One region of the Vibrio aquimaris genome, then DNA from elsewhere that is predicted to be linked to it. Evidence: predicted binding sites of a transcription regulator. Region 1 holds the regulator's gene; each other region holds the start of a gene.
The links. Region 1 encodes PurR, which represses purine synthesis genes. Its sites were predicted from a motif close to TNANGNAAACGTTTNCNTNA; they were not measured.
Positions count from the first base shown of each region.

Region 1 (4,219 bases):
TCACAGGCTTACCTTCTTTTGTTAGAGAGCGCCTTGGTATATCGAATGTCCAGTGCGCAAAGCGAACTAACTTATGAGCGCTTGCAGCCGATTTTGCTTGGCGAACAGAGCCTATGCGCCAGAGTAAATTTTTGACTCGAACCACTAACTCTCTCAATTCAAAGGGTTTGGTCACATAGTCATCAGCTCCCATTTCCAGGCCAACGATCTTATCTATGTGACCAGTACGCCCAGTCACTAAAATGATCCCTATATCTGACTGGCTTCTAAGTTCACGAGTCAACAAAAGTCCATCTTCACCTGGCAGATTAATATCCAGTAGCACCAAGTCAATACTGCAACTTTTGATTAATTCGCGCATTTCTTCACCATTTTCAGCTTCAAATACTTGATAACCCTCATGCTGAAAATAGCCAACCAATTTACTTCGAGTCACTGCGTCATCTTCGACAATTAATACGTGATAACCCATCTCCACCACTACATACACCTAACCTATTGACTCGTATTCTATTCATAAGCTGTCATAATTCTAGTATTTGTGTCGGTTATAAGTGCATACGCACTCTTTTTTTGATTTGAAACAACCTAAACTACACCGAACTGATATTTTATGGATAACACAAGTTTTATCCCAGATAGCTTACATAAGTGTGGAGAATATTATCTAATGGACGACCTCAAATCCTTAAATGAGAAGCGCGCCGAAATCTATTGGTGGTTATCAAGTTTATTCGCCAAAGAACTTTCTGCTGAGATACTTGAAGAGTACCATTCGCCCCAAATTCGCTCCTTCCTAACAGCACTTGGGCAGAATGAGCAATTAAGGCCATGTACAGACAAACTAATAAATGCGCTTAATCGTATGCTCGACAGAAACAATGCCCAACTCGAACTAGCGGCTGACTTTTGTAATCTGTTTCTTAAATCCGATAAAGATTCTGCCCTACCCTACGCTTCTATCTATATTGGCGATTCAGGACTGCTCAATGACGTACCTGCCACAGAAATGGAAAACTTAATGTACCAATATCAAATAGAGGTGAATAAAAACCTTAATGAGCCGGCTGATCACATTGCTGTAGAATTAGACTTTCTCGGTCATCTAATCATTTGCTCCAACAAGCTAATGCAACCGGAGGCGATGGAAACTTCGATGCAGAAACAAGCACAATTTATTGAAACCCACCTTCTCTCTTGGATCCCCTCATTTGTAAATAAGTGTCTGAAACTGGATAACTTCGGCTTTTATGCATCAGTGACAGAAGTCACACTTGCGTTTATCAAACAGGATTACTCATATCTAAAAGGTGAGTAATTAGACACAAATATGTGATGGAAAGCCTACTAGGATTTAGGTTTTTGTTTGCCCTTACAGTGTTTGCGATATAAAATCGAGAACGAAAACGATAAAAACTGACAGAACTAGATATAAACCGCTAAATAGGGCGGTTTTTGTGTTTCTGATACTTACTGCCCACTTACACAAATTTTTGATGCAAGTTCACGGCAGTCATCGACAGGACAGAACCTTATGGCCACTATCAAAGACGTAGCACGCTTAGCCGGCGTGTCTACAACGACAGTTTCTCATGTAATAAATAAAACGCGCTTTGTTGCAGAAGCGACACAAGAAAAAGTGATGGAGGCAGTGACTGAATTAAACTACGCTCCAAGCGCTGTAGCGAGAAGCCTAAAGTGCAACAGTACCCGTACTATAGGTATGCTTGTCACTCAATCTACTAATCTTTTCTTTTCTGAAGTCATCGATGGTGTAGAGAGCTATTGTTACCGCCAAGGCTATACTCTCATACTGTGTAACACTGGTGGCATATATGAGAAACAACGCGATTATATACGTATGCTAGCCGAAAAACGTGTTGATGGCATTCTGGTAATGTGTTCCGACCTAACCGAAGAGCTTAGTGATATGCTTGACCGCCAGAAGGATATCCCTAAAGTCATCATGGACTGGGGCCCAGAAAGCTCTCAAGCCGATAAAATAATCGATAACTCCGAAGAAGGCGGCTATCTAGCAACAAAATTCCTGATCGATCACGGTCATAAAGATATCGCATGTCTTAGTGGACACTTTGAGAAAGCAGCGTGCCAAGAACGTATCCAAGGGTTTCGCAGAGCAATGAGTGAAGCTAACATAAAAATTAACGAAGACTGGATTCTCGAAGGCAACTTCGAATGCGACACTGCTGTGCTAGCCGCAGATCAAATTGTCGCAATGGATAACAAACCAACGGCTGTCTTTTGTTTCAATGATACTATGGCTCTTGGTCTAATGAGCAGGCTGCAGCAAAAAGGAATTCAAATACCTGAACAGATTTCAGTTATTGGCTATGACAATATAGAGCTCGCTGAATACTTCTCTCCACCACTTACTACTGTGCATCAACCTAAACGTCGCGTAGGTAAAAATGCGTTTGAAATCCTTTTGGAACGTATCAAAGATAAAGAGCATGAAAAGCGTGTTTTCGAAATGCACCCAGAGATTGTGGTTCGTGATACGGTTTACAATCTAAGTGAATGAATACAAATCGGCTGATAAGTTAAACTATTAGCCGAATCTATCATTTTGACACAAAATATCTGGATCGGCATCACACTTATACAATCATGATGTGATACTTACCTCAAATCTTATTTATTCTTAAATTGTTCGACTAATGCCACGAACAGGGCAAACCATCTCGAAAGAGTGGGACGCAAAGCTTCCGGCCTGACTCAGGGAACTGAAAGGTAGCGGAGTTGCCGATGGGCAATAATGCAAGCTATCATACCGTTTAAAACAATACATGGACTGGTGATTTGATGTTTCGGTAGCCATATGTGTTTGTTCTAAAAAATGTATGACTTCTTTATCAACATTTTACCTGCATTATTTTGCTAATCTCTCGGACCTGACTTTGGTGGCGTATAATAAAATATACACCGAGATAAAACAGCATGGATAAACCAATACTTAAAGAATCGATGCGACTTTTTGATCAGCTTGGTCAGATAAAATCGCGCTCAATGTTCGGCGGATTCGGCATCTTCGCAGACGACATAATGTTCGCATTAGTCGTTAACGATAAGCTGCACATCCGCGCCGATGACAAACTCGCCAATCAATTTAAAACTGAGGGTTTAACACCGTACGTATATAAAAAACGTGGGTTCCCCGTCGTTACAAAATACTTTGCGTTAACTGATAATATTGCATCTTGTGAAGAGCGAGCGCTTTCTTTAGCCTATCGCTCTCTGGAAGTAGCCAAGAAAGAAAAGACGACACAAGCTAAAGCTAGGCCGACTCGACTTAAAGATTTACCTAACCTTCGACTGGCAACAGAACGTATGTTAAAGAAAGCCGGAATCGATAGCGTCGAGAATTTAGAACAAATAGGGTCAGTAAAGGCGTTTAAGGCGATTCAAGCAACACACTCTGCGGAGGTGTCAATTGAGTTGCTCTGGGCTTTAGAAGGCGCTATAAAAGGTAAACATTGGTCAGTGATTCCTACTACTCGCAGAGCGGAGTTAGAAAGCCTTCTTAATAGCTAATCACAACATACTTTGAAACTAAGTCAGCCAGCTAGGTTGGCTTTTTTTTTCTGTTTGAAATTTTACTTCTCTTCAACTGTTCTTATTTTCATATCCCTTTACTCATATTTAGGAAGTCTCTATGAATAAAAAGCTCGTGTTAGGAATTCTGCTCGTCGGATTGATTGTGTTTCTTGGCATTAACTTTGGTCAATATCTCACTTTAGAAAATGCTAAAGCTCAACAAGCCTCGCTATCTGAGTTTATAAATAACAACTTTGCACTAGCCGCTATAAGTTATTTTCTAGCTTATGTCGCCATTACTGCTTTCTCCATTCCAGGCGCTGCCGTGGTGACGCTTCTAGGTGCGGCTTTATTCGGCTTTTGGGCCAGTCTTTTACTTGTCTCTTTTGCAAGCACCATAGGTGCGACTCTCGCCTTTCTCAGCAGTCGTTTTTTACTTCGAGATTGGGTGCAAACCAAGTTTGGCGACAAATTAAAAGCAATCAATGACGGAGTGGCCAGAGATGGGGCATTCTATTTATTTTCGCTTCGCCTAATACCTGTGTTTCCTTTCTTCCTAATAAACCTTTTAATGGGGCTAACACCAATATCTACTGCTCGTTTTTACCTAGTAAGCCAATTGGGAATGCTACCGGGTACAGCGGTTTATCTCAACGCAGGCACA
Region 1 covers NZ_CP045350.1:1,139,601-1,143,819, reverse strand. Annotated here, with positions in the region: gene torR (two-component system response regulator TorR) at 1-472, opposite strand, end outside; gene torD (molecular chaperone TorD) at 671-1,318, shown strand; gene purR (HTH-type transcriptional repressor PurR) at 1,535-2,542, shown strand; cyclic di-GMP riboswitch class I at 2,682-2,768, shown strand; gene FIV01_RS05415 (TfoX/Sxy family DNA transformation protein) at 2,959-3,552, shown strand; gene FIV01_RS05410 (TVP38/TMEM64 family protein) at 3,674-4,219, shown strand, end outside.

Region 2 (4,219 bases), 390 kb from region 1:
TTCGCGCGCACAATGTAAAAGTCGAGGTGCTAGGTTATGTCCTTTGAAACTCTGTCACAATGGCTAAACCTAAATAGCCAGCTTTTAATCAATGCAACGGGTGAGACTTTATACATGGTTGCCGTTGCTGGTATTGTCGGTTTTGCGCTCGGCATTCCGCTAGGCGTTATCCTGCATACCACCAAAAAAGGCGGATTACTGGAAAATACCAAATTGAACCGTATGCTAGGCGCTATTGTAAACATAGGTCGCTCAGTACCCTTTCTTGTGCTTATGGTTGCCATTATTCCAGTTACAAAAATTCTAGTTGGCACCTTTATCGGCACAACGGCTGCCATTGTCCCACTGACCATAGGGGCTATCCCATTTGTTGCTCGCCTGATTGAAAGTGCATTACTGGAAGTGCCAACTGGCTTGGTTGAAGCGGCTCAATCTATGGGGGCCACTCCCCTACAAATCATTAGTAAAGTACTGCTACCAGAAGCTCTTCCCACTATAGTTAACTCAGTCACGATTACACTGGTCACTTTAGTGAGTTATTCAGCAATGGCAGGAACCGTCGGTGGCGGCGGGCTTGGTGATGTAGCGATTCGCTATGGATTTCATCGCTATGATGTGGTGATCATGGCGGTAACTGTCGTTATGTTGATTGTTTTAGTACAGATTATTCAATCGATCGGTGATGCACTTGTACGCCGTGTCGATCATAGATAAGCATATTTGAATTGAAGTTAAGGAGTAAAGTCATGAAATTTGGAATTAAAGGCCTACTTGCCACGGCTGTCGCCGCCTCAGCGTTGGTATTGGCAGGATGTGGTGACAAGCAAGACAACGCAAATAAAATAAAAGTAGGTGTCATGGCCGGTGCCGAAGCTCAGGTTGCAGAAGTCGCGGCAAAAGTCGCTAAAGAGAAATATGGCCTTGAGGTGGAGCTGGTCACTTTTAGTGATTATGTTACTCCTAACGCTGCGCTGGACGATGGCTCAATTGACGTTAACGCGTTTCAGCACAAACCATACTTAGATCAGCAAATCAAAGATCGCGGTTACAAACTATCAATTGCTGGCAACACCTTTGTTTACCCTATCGCTGGCTACTCTAAGAAAGTGAAATCGGTTGATGAGATTATTGATGGTGATCGTATCGCAGTCCCTAACGATCCAACCAATCTTGGCCGCTCGTTACTGTTGCTTGAGCAACAAGGCATTATTAAATTGCGTGAAGGTGTTGGGCTACTTGCAACCGTTCGCGATATTACCGAGAATCCAAAAAATGTCACTCTTGTTGAGCTAGATGCAGCGCAGCTTCCGCGCTCTTTAGATGATGTAACTTTGTCTGTAATCAATACAACGTATGCCAGCTCTATCAAGTTAACACCGCAAAAAGACGGCATATTTGTTGAAGATAAAGAATCACCATACGTGAACCTAGTGGTAGCACGCGAAGATAATGTCAACGCTGAGAATGTGCAGAACTTCATCAAGTCTTACCAAACTGAAGAAGTCTACAGCGCAGCCTATAAGATTTTCCAAGGCGGCGTAGTCAAAGGCTGGTAATAGCGTAAATAGATTACAGTAACGATGTAAAAAGGGAGCCATGGCTCCCTTTTTGTTTAACTTACTTACATTTATTTCGTGCCGAAAATCTTATCGCCCGCATCGCCTAAACCTGGCACGATATAACCTTTATCGTTAAGTTTTTCATCGATAGCGGCAGTGTAAAGCTCAACATCTGGGTGAGCTTTTTTAAGCGCTTCAATGCCTTCAGGTGCTGCAACCAATACCAAGACTTTAATCTGGTTACATCCCTTTTCTTTGAGTAAGTCAATGGTAGCGATCATGGAGCCACCTGTTGCCAGCATAGGGTCTACTACCAAAGCGATTCGCTCATCAATATTAGAAGCCAGTTTGTTAAAGTAAGGCACTGGTTCAAGCGTTTCTTCATCACGGTAAATACCCACTACGCTGATGCGAGCGCTTGGTACATGTTCAAGCACACCATCCATCATGCCCAGACCCGCGCGTAAAATAGGCACTACAGTGACTTTTTTACCTTTAATTTGATCAACTTCTACTGGGCCATCCCACCCCTCGATGGTAACTTTTTCCATTGCAAAGTCTGAAGTTGCTTCATAAGTCAGCAAACTGCCCACTTCCGTTGCAAGCTCACGAAAACGCTTTGTACTGATATCACCTTCTCTCATCAGGCCGATTTTATGCTTAACCAGAGGGTGTTTTACTTCAACAACTTTCATTTCCATCTCCGAGTATTTAGGTAAAATTTAAACAAACCTGCGGATTATAAATGATTTCGCTGGGTAATTCTTGAGTTAGAACAAAAGAAAAACCCACGCAAACGTTTGCCATATAGTATTGTCCGCTGTTAGAATAGCGCCGATTTCATATCCAATATTAAAACTGAGGACTTGCTTGTGAGTGCTGATAACACTTCTCTTAGCTATAAAGACGCTGGCGTAGATATCGACGCGGGTAACGCTCTAGTTGACCGTATCAAAGGGGCGGTCAAACGTACTCGTCGCCCTGAAGTCATGGGAGGCATTGGCGGTTTTGGTGCGCTGTGTGAATTACCAACCAAATACAAGCAACCTGTACTTGTTTCCGGCACAGATGGCGTAGGAACCAAACTACGTCTTGCATTGGATATGAACAAACATGACACCATCGGCGTCGATCTTGTCGCGATGTGCGTTAATGATCTGATTGTACAAGGTGCCGAGCCATTATTTTTCCTTGATTACTACGCAACAGGAAAATTGGATGTCGATACTGCGGCAGACGTTGTCTCTGGTATTGCTGAAGGCTGTGTCCAAGCTGGATGTTCTCTGATCGGTGGCGAAACCGCTGAAATGCCCGGTATGTATGAAGGCGAAGATTACGATGTGGCAGGATTCTGTGTTGGTGTGGTTGAAAAAGCCGACATTATTGATGGCACAAAAGTGGCGGCTGGTGATGCCCTTATTGCGGTCGGTTCAAGTGGTCCACATTCAAACGGTTACTCTCTGATCCGTAAAATCATTGAAGTGTCTGGCGCAGATACCAGTCAAGAACTTGAAGGCAAAACCATAGGCGAGCACCTTCTCGAACCTACGAAAATTTACATCAAATCTGCGCTTAAAATGATCGAAAAGCATGATATTCACGCAATTTCTCATATTACTGGTGGCGGCTTTTGGGAAAACATCCCACGCGTTTTACCAGAGGGCACCAAAGCAGTGATCGATGGCAACAGCTGGCAGTGGCCAAGTATTTTTGGCTGGCTACAAGAAAAAGGCAATGTTACGACTCATGAGATGTATCGTACTTTCAACTGTGGTGTTGGGCTAATCGTTGCTCTGCCAAAAGACCAAGCGCAAGCGGCGGTTGAACTTCTTCAAGCCGAAGGTGAGAATGCTTGGTTCATTGGCGAAATCGCGGATGCACAAGCCAACCAAGAACAAGTAGAGATCAGATAAACGATGAAAAGTATTGTTGTTTTAGTTTCAGGAAACGGTTCGAACTTACAGGCGATCATTGATGCTTGTGAAGATAAGATCACAACCGGCCGAGTAAGTGCTGTTTTTTCAAATAAAGCAACAGCTTATGGCTTAGAACGTGCCAAAAACGCAGGCGCGGCAGCGCATTCTTTAGATCCGAACTCATTCGACACGCGTGATGCATTCGACCGCGAGTTAATGAAGCAGATCGATGAATACAAGCCAGATGTGATTGTTCTTGCTGGTTACATGCGTATCCTAAGCGGTGAATTTGTACGCCACTATATGGGGCGAATGATCAATATTCACCCTTCACTACTACCTAAATACCCGGGTCTTAATACTTATCAACGTGCGATTCACGCCGGTGATGAAGAGCATGGCACCAGCGTGCACTTTGTGACCGAGCAGCTCGATGGCGGGCCTGTGATACTTCAAGCTAAAGTGCCTATCTTTGAAGATGATACAGTGGAAACGCTCACCAAACGTGTCCAAGTTCAAGAGCACAACATCTACCCTTTAGTCGTCCAATGGCTGGTTGAAGAGCGCTTAACCATGAAAGATGGCAAAGAAGCCTACTTGGATGGCAAGCTCCTTGGCATTCACGGCCACGCACAAGACTGATTTTTAATAAAGTAAAACGGGCTTCGGCCCGTTTTTTTGCTCCTAGATTTATATTAATCTTGTATTCATATACGTTAAGCTAGACTGCTTAAAACCTAGGAG
Region 2 covers NZ_CP045350.1:751,934-756,152, reverse strand. Annotated here, with positions in the region: gene metN (methionine ABC transporter ATP-binding protein MetN) at 1-47, shown strand, start outside; gene FIV01_RS03465 (methionine ABC transporter permease) at 37-714, shown strand; gene FIV01_RS03460 (MetQ/NlpA family lipoprotein) at 747-1,556, shown strand; gene upp (uracil phosphoribosyltransferase) at 1,628-2,254, opposite strand; gene purM (phosphoribosylformylglycinamidine cyclo-ligase) at 2,432-3,472, shown strand; gene purN (phosphoribosylglycinamide formyltransferase) at 3,476-4,117, shown strand.
Region 2: the regulator PurR is predicted to act here: its motif matches at 2,348-2,367, upstream of purM (phosphoribosylformylglycinamidine cyclo-ligase).

Region 3 (4,219 bases), 370 kb from region 1:
GAAGAAGCGTCTTGCCCTAACTTAGCTGAGTGTTTTAACCATGGTACCGCTACCTTTATGATCCTTGGTGCGATTTGTACTCGTCGCTGCCCATTCTGTGATGTCGCACATGGTCGCCCTGTTGCCCCTGAAGCTGATGAGCCTCAAAAACTGGCCCAGACCATATCAGACATGAAACTCAAATACGTAGTTATTACCTCTGTCGACCGCGATGATCTTCGTGATGGCGGTGCCAAACATTTCGCTGACTGTAACCGTGAGATCCGTGCAAAGAACCCAAATATCAAAATTGAAACTCTAGTGCCTGACTTTCGAGGTCGAATGGATGTCGCTCTCGAATTGATGAAAGACAATCCACCAGATGTCTTCAACCATAACCTAGAGACGGCTCCTCGACTGTACCGTAAAGCTCGCCCGGGAGCAAACTACAAATGGTCTCTACAACTACTACAGAAATTTAAACAGCAGCACCCTGATGTTCCGACTAAATCAGGACTTATGATGGGGCTTGGCGAAACAAAAGAAGAAATTATCGAAGTGTTGAAAGATCTTCGAGATCACGGTGTAACTATGTTGACTCTAGGTCAGTATCTAGCGCCAAGCCGTCACCATCTTCCTGTTGAGCGCTATGTACCACCATCCGAGTTCGATGAGTTAAAAGAAATTGCACTGGACCTTGGATTCACCCACGCAGCTTGTGGGCCTTTTGTCCGCTCCTCTTACCATGCAGACCTACAAGCTCAAGGGATAGAAGTAGGTTAACTCACTGCGTTAAGCCACAACAATAAAAGCATCACTATAAAAGGGTTATTTGAATCAATTAGCCCTTTTTATTGTTCACTTCTTGAATGAGACAACACTCTTCTATAGGCTTAGCTCTAATAATACTAAAACTGTTTTTATTCCAAGGGATGATTATGAAAAGACTAGGTTTTATTGCTCTAGCGGTCACTGCAGTGACATCAGGTTGTGCATCAAATACCCAACAAGATAACTTTCGTGAAGCTTCTTTTGAACTATGTAATACAGAAGTTGAACTATATTCTGTAAGCGATGATGGCCGCGTTCGTATTGTTTGTGCAGATGGCTCTAAGTTTGCTCTGACCAGTGAGGCCACTCTGCAAACCATGCGTGATATTAATATCGATTATTGCCACGGTGAAGGGCTGGGCAAGTTCAGTGAGAGTCGAAAGTATTACTCGTTCAAGTGTAAATCAGGCACACTCCTAAGTATTTCCAAGTAGAAACTAATGTACAAAAAGGGGGGATACCATGTATCCCCCCTTTTTTTAGTTTTCAAGTTACTTGAACATTATGCATACACAGGTAAGCGCTGACAGATTTCAAGAACCTTTGCTTTGGTCGCTGAGATAACATCCTGATTATCAATATTATCTAGTACATCACACATCCAGTTAGCTAGTTCTTTGGCATCTTCCTCTGTAAATCCACGACGTGTAATTGCTGGCGAGCCAACACGGATCCCAGATGTAACAAATGGGCTACGAGGATCATTTGGTACCGAGTTTTTGTTCACTGTAATATTAGCTGAACCTAAAGCAGCATCCGCTTCTTTACCTGTAATGTCTTTGTCAATTAAATCAACTAAAAAGAGGTGGTTTTCAGTGCCATTTGAGACAATTTTATAACCACGTTCTTGGAACTGGGCAACCATAGCTTTAGCATTTTTAATCACACCCTCTTGATATGCTTTAAACTCCGGCTCCATCGCCTCTTTAAACGCAACAGCCTTACCAGCTATAACATGCATCAATGGGCCACCTTGCCCACCCGGGAATACTGCAGAGTTGAGTTTCTTGTACATTTCTTCGCCGGCGTTGGAAAGAATTAAGCCACCGCGCGGTCCAGCAAGCGTTTTGTGGGTTGTCGTTGTAACCACATGTGCATGCGGAACTGGCGTTGGATAAACGCCAGCAGCAATTAGGCCTGCTACATGCGCCATATCAACAAATAAGTAGGCACCAACCTTATCAGCAATTTCACGCATTCGCGCCCAATCAACAATTTGTGAGTAGGCGGAGAAACCACCAATGATCATTTTCGGTTTATGCTCTAAAGCTAGCGACTCCATTTCGTCATAATTAATTTGACCCGCTTCATCAATACCATAAGGAATGATGTTGTAATGCTTACCAGAAAAGTTAACTGGTGAACCGTGAGTCAAGTGACCGCCGTGCGCCAAGCTCATACCAAGCACAGTGTCACCTGGGTTTAACAACGCCATATAAACAGCACTGTTTGCTTGTGAACCAGAATGAGGCTGAACATTGGCATAAGCACAACCAAACAACTCACACGCACGATCAATAGCCAAAGCTTCTGCTTTATCCACATATTCGCAGCCACCATAATAGCGTTTGCCTGGGTAGCCTTCTGCATACTTGTTGGTAAGTTGAGAACCTTGAGCTTCCATCACTCGTGGGCTGGTGTAATTCTCTGACGCTATAAGTTCAATGTGCTCTTCTTGGCGACGAGTTTCTTCTTGGATCGCTGCGAACAGTTCCGCATCATAATCTGCGATATTCATATCACGCTTTAGCATCTGTATCTCCTGACTCAGATTTAAACTGAAAAACTAAGAATGACCCTAATAATCTGCGCAATTTACCCACGCAAACGTTTGCATCACGTTAATAGCGCGCATTCTACATAATTTGATCATAGCCATAAAGAGAAAATTATACTTTTTCTTATGAAGACTTTTCATGCAGAGCAACAAAGTGTCACCTGATGTTGCCAAAAAACCTGATGAATAACAAAAGTGTCAATTTTTCTCTATACAGCCCGTAAAACAATATCTACATAGGTTTACCTGAAATTTACTACCCAAGCTACCGAAATAATCGCTTTTTCACTATCATGCCGCCCTTAATTACTATTTTGTTTTTATATCATGAATAAACACTCACCAAAAGAAGACTGGATAGCGATCCTCACTGGAACATTTCTTGTCGCACAAGGTATTTTTTTCCTCCAATCAGGAGAGTTGTTGACTGGTGGCACCACAGGTTTAGCCCTTTTGCTCAACCAGTTCATCCCACTGTCTTTTGGTACACTTTACTTTATGAGTAACTGTCCTTTCTATTTACTGGCATGGCAACAATTTGGCCCTAGGTTTGCTTTGAGTAGTATCATTTCTGGAGCCCTAGTATCGATACTTTCTGATCACTTGTATCTGGTGATAAGCCTTGAAACCATCAATAACGTATACTGCGCGGTTGCTGGAGGGCTGTTAATGGGATTAGGTATGCTCATTTTATTTCGCCACCGTTCAAGCCTGGGCGGGTTCAATGTGCTGTGTTTATTTATTCAAGACAAATACGGTATTTCAGTGGGTAAATGCCAGCTTGCTATCGACTTCTGCATTCTTATCACTTCATGCTTTTTCGTTTCGCCGACGACCATAGGTTTATCCGTTATTGGAGCGGTTTTGCTTAATATAGTGTTGGCAATGAACCACAAGCCTACTCGCTATTCGGTCAACTATAGCTAATCAAGTGATTAGCCCCTTTCCCTTGATGAAAGGGGCTAATTAATGAGAACTCCGCGCTTTTACATCGTGGCTGAGTTCCTTGTTTAGCTCAGCTTCAACATAACCTGGTGCTCGAGTCGATACCGAGATAAGTCGATACATAGCCGGGATCACAAACAAAGTCACCAAAGTCGCAAACGCCATACCAAAGAAGATAACGGTTCCTACCGCCACTCGACTCTCATAACCAGCGCCGTTAGAGAGGATAAGTGGCACCGCACCTGCCAAGGTGGTAAAGGCCGTCATCATAATAGGGCGTAAACGACGGGCAGAGGCATCAATAATGGCCTTTTCAAAAACATAACCTCTATCACGTAACTGGTTAGCAAATTCGACTATTAAAATACCATTCTTAGTCACCATACCAATCAGCATGATCATTCCTATTTGACTATAAATGTTGAGTCCTTGACTCATCACAAGCAACCCCATAAAGCCGCCAAACACCCCCATAGGTACAGTAAACATCACAACTAAGGGATTGATGAAACTCTCAAACTGAGCAGCCAAAACAAGATAAGCAACCAGCAAAGCCAAGCCAAACACCAAAAGCACACTGGATTGATTTTCCTTATAGTCTTTGGACTCTCCTGCATAACTTACCGAAATATCACCTGGCAGCATCTCAATCGACTGTTGATCCAAATAATCCAGAGCATCACCTAG
Region 3 covers NZ_CP045350.1:767,329-771,547, reverse strand. Annotated here, with positions in the region: gene lipA (lipoyl synthase) at 1-762, shown strand, start outside; gene FIV01_RS03540 (hypothetical protein) at 918-1,244, shown strand; gene glyA (serine hydroxymethyltransferase) at 1,313-2,563, opposite strand; gene FIV01_RS03530 (YitT family protein) at 2,915-3,514, shown strand; gene vexH (vibriobactin export RND transporter permease subunit VexH) at 3,554-4,219, opposite strand, start outside.
Region 3: the regulator PurR is predicted to act here: its motif matches at 2,630-2,649, upstream of glyA (serine hydroxymethyltransferase).

Region 4 (4,219 bases), 410 kb from region 1:
TAGGCAGCGAGAGCAAACCAGATTTTTTCATGTGTCGCAATAGAGTCGGGGATGCGAGACACCATGCGGCGCAGATATTCAACGCCGCCTCGTACCGACTGTTGAGGGTCAAGGCGGTTAGTCACTCCGACACTTTTAGCTGTAGGCAAGGTCAGCATCATCATACCGCGTACTCCGGTCGGCGATTTTGCTTTCGGGTTCCAGTGAGACTCTTGATAAGCCAATGCTGCGACTAATCGCCAGTCAAATTCATCCGAATATTGCTTAAACAGCGGTGCCCATTGCGGCAATTTAGAATTGAGAGCGCGGATAAATGCGCGGGTATCGACGTAATCAAAGCTACCTATGTGGCCAATGTATTTTTCTTCAAGAGACGCAAGGTGGCCAGATTGTTTGGTGTAGCCAAAAAACTCAATCAGCAGAGCGTAAAGGCTTTCGTCTTCAGAGCGGCGTACAAACCATGAAATCGGTTGATCTTCAGTAAGCTCGAACGCCACGGCAATCTCTGGATAAACACGTTGTGACAGTGACAATTCGACGGAATCGGCGACGGTGAACATCAGCTGACCTTGGGCGACTTGTTTGAGTAAATCACTGACTTCAGCTTCGGGATCAACCTCGAACACAAAATCTGGGTGGTCCTTTTCTCTTAGTGTATTGAGTGTTTTTTTAACATGCGAGTCGCTGACGATTTTAAGCTTAGCTTCTTGTTCACCATCAACATCATGTCTACTGACCAACTGCTCCAGCGTTCTTGGTCGCCAGTTGCCTTTTTTATAAACAACTTGCTGACTGACATAGTAATAAGCAGGACCCGGTCTAAAACGTTCCGTGCGCTCAGGGGATGAAATCAACCCTGCTGCTATGATGTCAATCTCTCCTTTCTCAAGGGCAGGATAGAGGGATGGAATGCGATACGCGGGTTTCATCTCAAGTTGAACGCCGAGTTCATTGGCGAACTCTCGCGCCAATTCGTAATCCAAACCAGCAGGGCCATCTGGACCAATATAGTAAGAAATCTGGTTGTTTAATGTTCCGACGCGCAAGACGCCGCGTTCACGGATCTGGTCTAAGTCGCTTTTAGGCTCAGATTCGATTTGGCAGCCAGACAGCATCAAGGCAGAAAACAGCAGTGCGCCAAGATATGTCATAGGGTTTAAGTAATGCTTCTTCATTGACCACATTCTCATACTTCCATTATGAGCATTTATATCAAAGTGTCGTGACAAGGCAAGCCAATCAGGCCCCGTTGCGACGAAAGATTTGAAATTACGATTGTTGCGGTAATTCAAATTTGCTGAAAAAAATGACGCAAACGGTTGCTTTTAGTGTTACATCACAAAAATAAATCCTTTATAATGCGCTCGTCACACAGAGGTAGCATCGGCATAAGTTTGCAAGGTATTGATATAACCTTCTGAATTTATTCCCATATTACCTTAATATAAGAGACCTAAGCACATGAGAATTTTGCGTGGCTCCCCAGCTCTTTCTGAGTTTCGTGTTAACAAACTACTCGAACTTTGCCGTGAACAAGACTTGCCTATTATAGGAGTTTACGCTGAGTTTATGCATTTTGCTGATCTAACTGAAGACCTAAACGCGTCTGAGCTTGAGAAACTTGAAAAGCTTTTGACTTATGGGCCAACGATAGAAGAGCATGCGCCTCAAGGTCTGTTACTTTTGGTTACTCCGCGCCCTAGTACCATCTCACCTTGGTCTTCTAAATCAACCGATATTGCCAATAACTGTGGCCTAGAAAAAATCAAACGCCTAGAGCGTGGTACGGCTTATTATCTGCAAGCATCAAGTCAGCTGTCTGACGCTCAAGTAAGCCAAGTCAAAGCCATTATTCACGACCGCATGATGGAAGTGGTGTTTACTGAATTTGAATCGGCTGCGGCACTATTTACAGTTGCAGAGCCTGCACCGGTTGCGGATGTGGATATTCTCTCGGGCGGACGCACGGCGCTTGAAAAAGCTAACGTGTCGCTTGGTTTGGCCCTAGCAGAAGATGAAATCGATTATTTGGTGGAAAACTTTACCAAGCTTGGCCGTAACCCCAATGATATCGAGCTTATGATGTTTGCTCAGGCAAACTCAGAGCACTGCCGTCACAAAATCTTTAATGCAGATTGGACGATTGATGGCGTTGAGCAGCCTAAGTCTCTGTTTAAGATGATTAAAAACACCTATGAGACAACGCCTGAGCACGTGCTATCAGCTTATAAAGATAATGCTGCGGTAATGACAGGCTCAAAAGTTGGCCGCTTCTTCCCTGATCCAAACTCGCGTCAATATACTTATCATCATGAAGATGCGCACATCTTGATGAAGGTTGAAACTCACAATCACCCAACTGCTATTTCTCCATGGCCAGGTGCATCGACAGGTTCTGGCGGTGAAATTCGCGATGAAGGCGCAACCGGAATTGGTGGCAAGCCTAAAGCGGGTTTAGTAGGTTTCACCACTTCTAACTTACGCATTCCAGGTTTTGAGCAGCCTTGGGAAACCGATTTCGGTAAGCCTGACCGCATTGTTAACGCGCTAGATATTATGCTTGAAGGCCCACTTGGCGGGGCTGCGTTTAACAATGAGTTCGGCCGTCCTAACCTACTAGGTTACTTTCGTACCTATGAAGAGAAAGTGACCTCACACGCTGGTGAAGAGGTACGTGGTTACCACAAGCCAATCATGATCGCTGGTGGTATGGGCAATATTCGCGATGAGCACGTACAGAAAAAAGAGATCCCAGTCGGCGCGAGCCTGATTGTGCTCGGCGGCCCTGCGATGAATATCGGTCTTGGCGGTGGCGCCGCGTCGTCAATGGCATCTGGTCAATCAGCGGAAGATTTAGACTTTGCTTCAGTGCAGCGTGAAAACCCAGAAATGGAGCGTCGCTGTCAGGAAGTGATCGACCGCTGCTGGCAGCTAGGTGATAAAAACCCTATTGCTTTTATTCACGATGTGGGTGCTGGCGGTATTTCGAATGCTTTGCCTGAGCTTGTTGACGATGGTGAGCGCGGCGGTAAATTCCAGCTGCGTGATGTGCCAAATGATGAGCCGGGAATGAGCCCGCTTGAGATCTGGTGTAATGAATCTCAAGAGCGTTACGTATTGGCAGTGGCGAAAGAATACATGCCTGTTTTTGAAGCCATTTGTCAGCGAGAGCGTGCGCCATACGCAGTGGTTGGTGAGGCGACAGAGGAGCGCCATCTGACTCTAGAAGATGCTCACTTTGATAACACGCCTATCGATATGCCAATGGACATCTTACTTGGCAAGCCACCTAAGATGCATCGTGATGCGACCACGCTTAAAGTCGATAGCCCTGCAATAGAGCGAGAAGGTATCGATCTTAGCCAAGCCATTGATCGCGTATTACGCCTTCCTGCGGTTGCTGAGAAAACCTTCCTCATCACCATAGGTGACCGCACGGTCACAGGTTTAGTTGCTCGCGACCAAATGGTTGGTCCTTGGCAGGTGCCTGTAGCAAACTGCGCAGTCACAGCGGCAAGTTATGACACCTACCACGGCGAAGCCATGTCAATGGGTGAGCGCACCCCCGTCGCTCTACTTGATTTTGCTGCTTCTGCTCGCTTAGCCGTGGGAGAGTCATTGACCAATATCGCTGCCACTGATATTGGCGATATTAAGCACATTAAACTCTCTGCTAACTGGATGTCGCCAGCGGGCCACCCAGGTGAAGATGCCGGCTTATATGAAGCGGTAAAAGCCGTCGGTGAAGAGCTTTGTCCGGCGCTTGGTTTGACCATTCCTGTTGGTAAAGACTCTATGTCGATGAAAACCCAGTGGCAGGATAAAGGTGAAGATAAACAAGTGACCTCACCGCTATCTTTGGTGATCACCGCCTTTGGCCGAGTAGAAGATGTGCGTAAAACCGTGACGCCGCAGCTGCTTACACCGGCGACCTCTGAAGGGCTAGGTGAAACGTCACTCGTACTTATCGATTTGGGTAACGGCCAAAACCGCCTTGGCGCGACCGCACTTGCGCAAGTTTACAAGCAATTGGGCGATAAGCCTGCCGATGTCGATAATGCAGAGCAGCTTAAAGGCTTCTTTAATGCGATGCAGACTTTGGTTCGCAAAGATAAACTGCTGGCTTACCATGATAAAGGCGATGGTGGCCTTGTCGTCACTCTGGCTGAAATGGCCTTTGCCGGTCATTGCGGCGTACAGGTTGATGTTGCAAATATTG
Region 4 covers NZ_CP045350.1:732,783-737,001, forward strand. Annotated here, with positions in the region: gene mltF (membrane-bound lytic murein transglycosylase MltF) at 1-1,175, opposite strand, end outside; gene purL (phosphoribosylformylglycinamidine synthase) at 1,462-4,219, shown strand, end outside.
Region 4: the regulator PurR is predicted to act here: its motif matches at 1,308-1,327, upstream of purL (phosphoribosylformylglycinamidine synthase).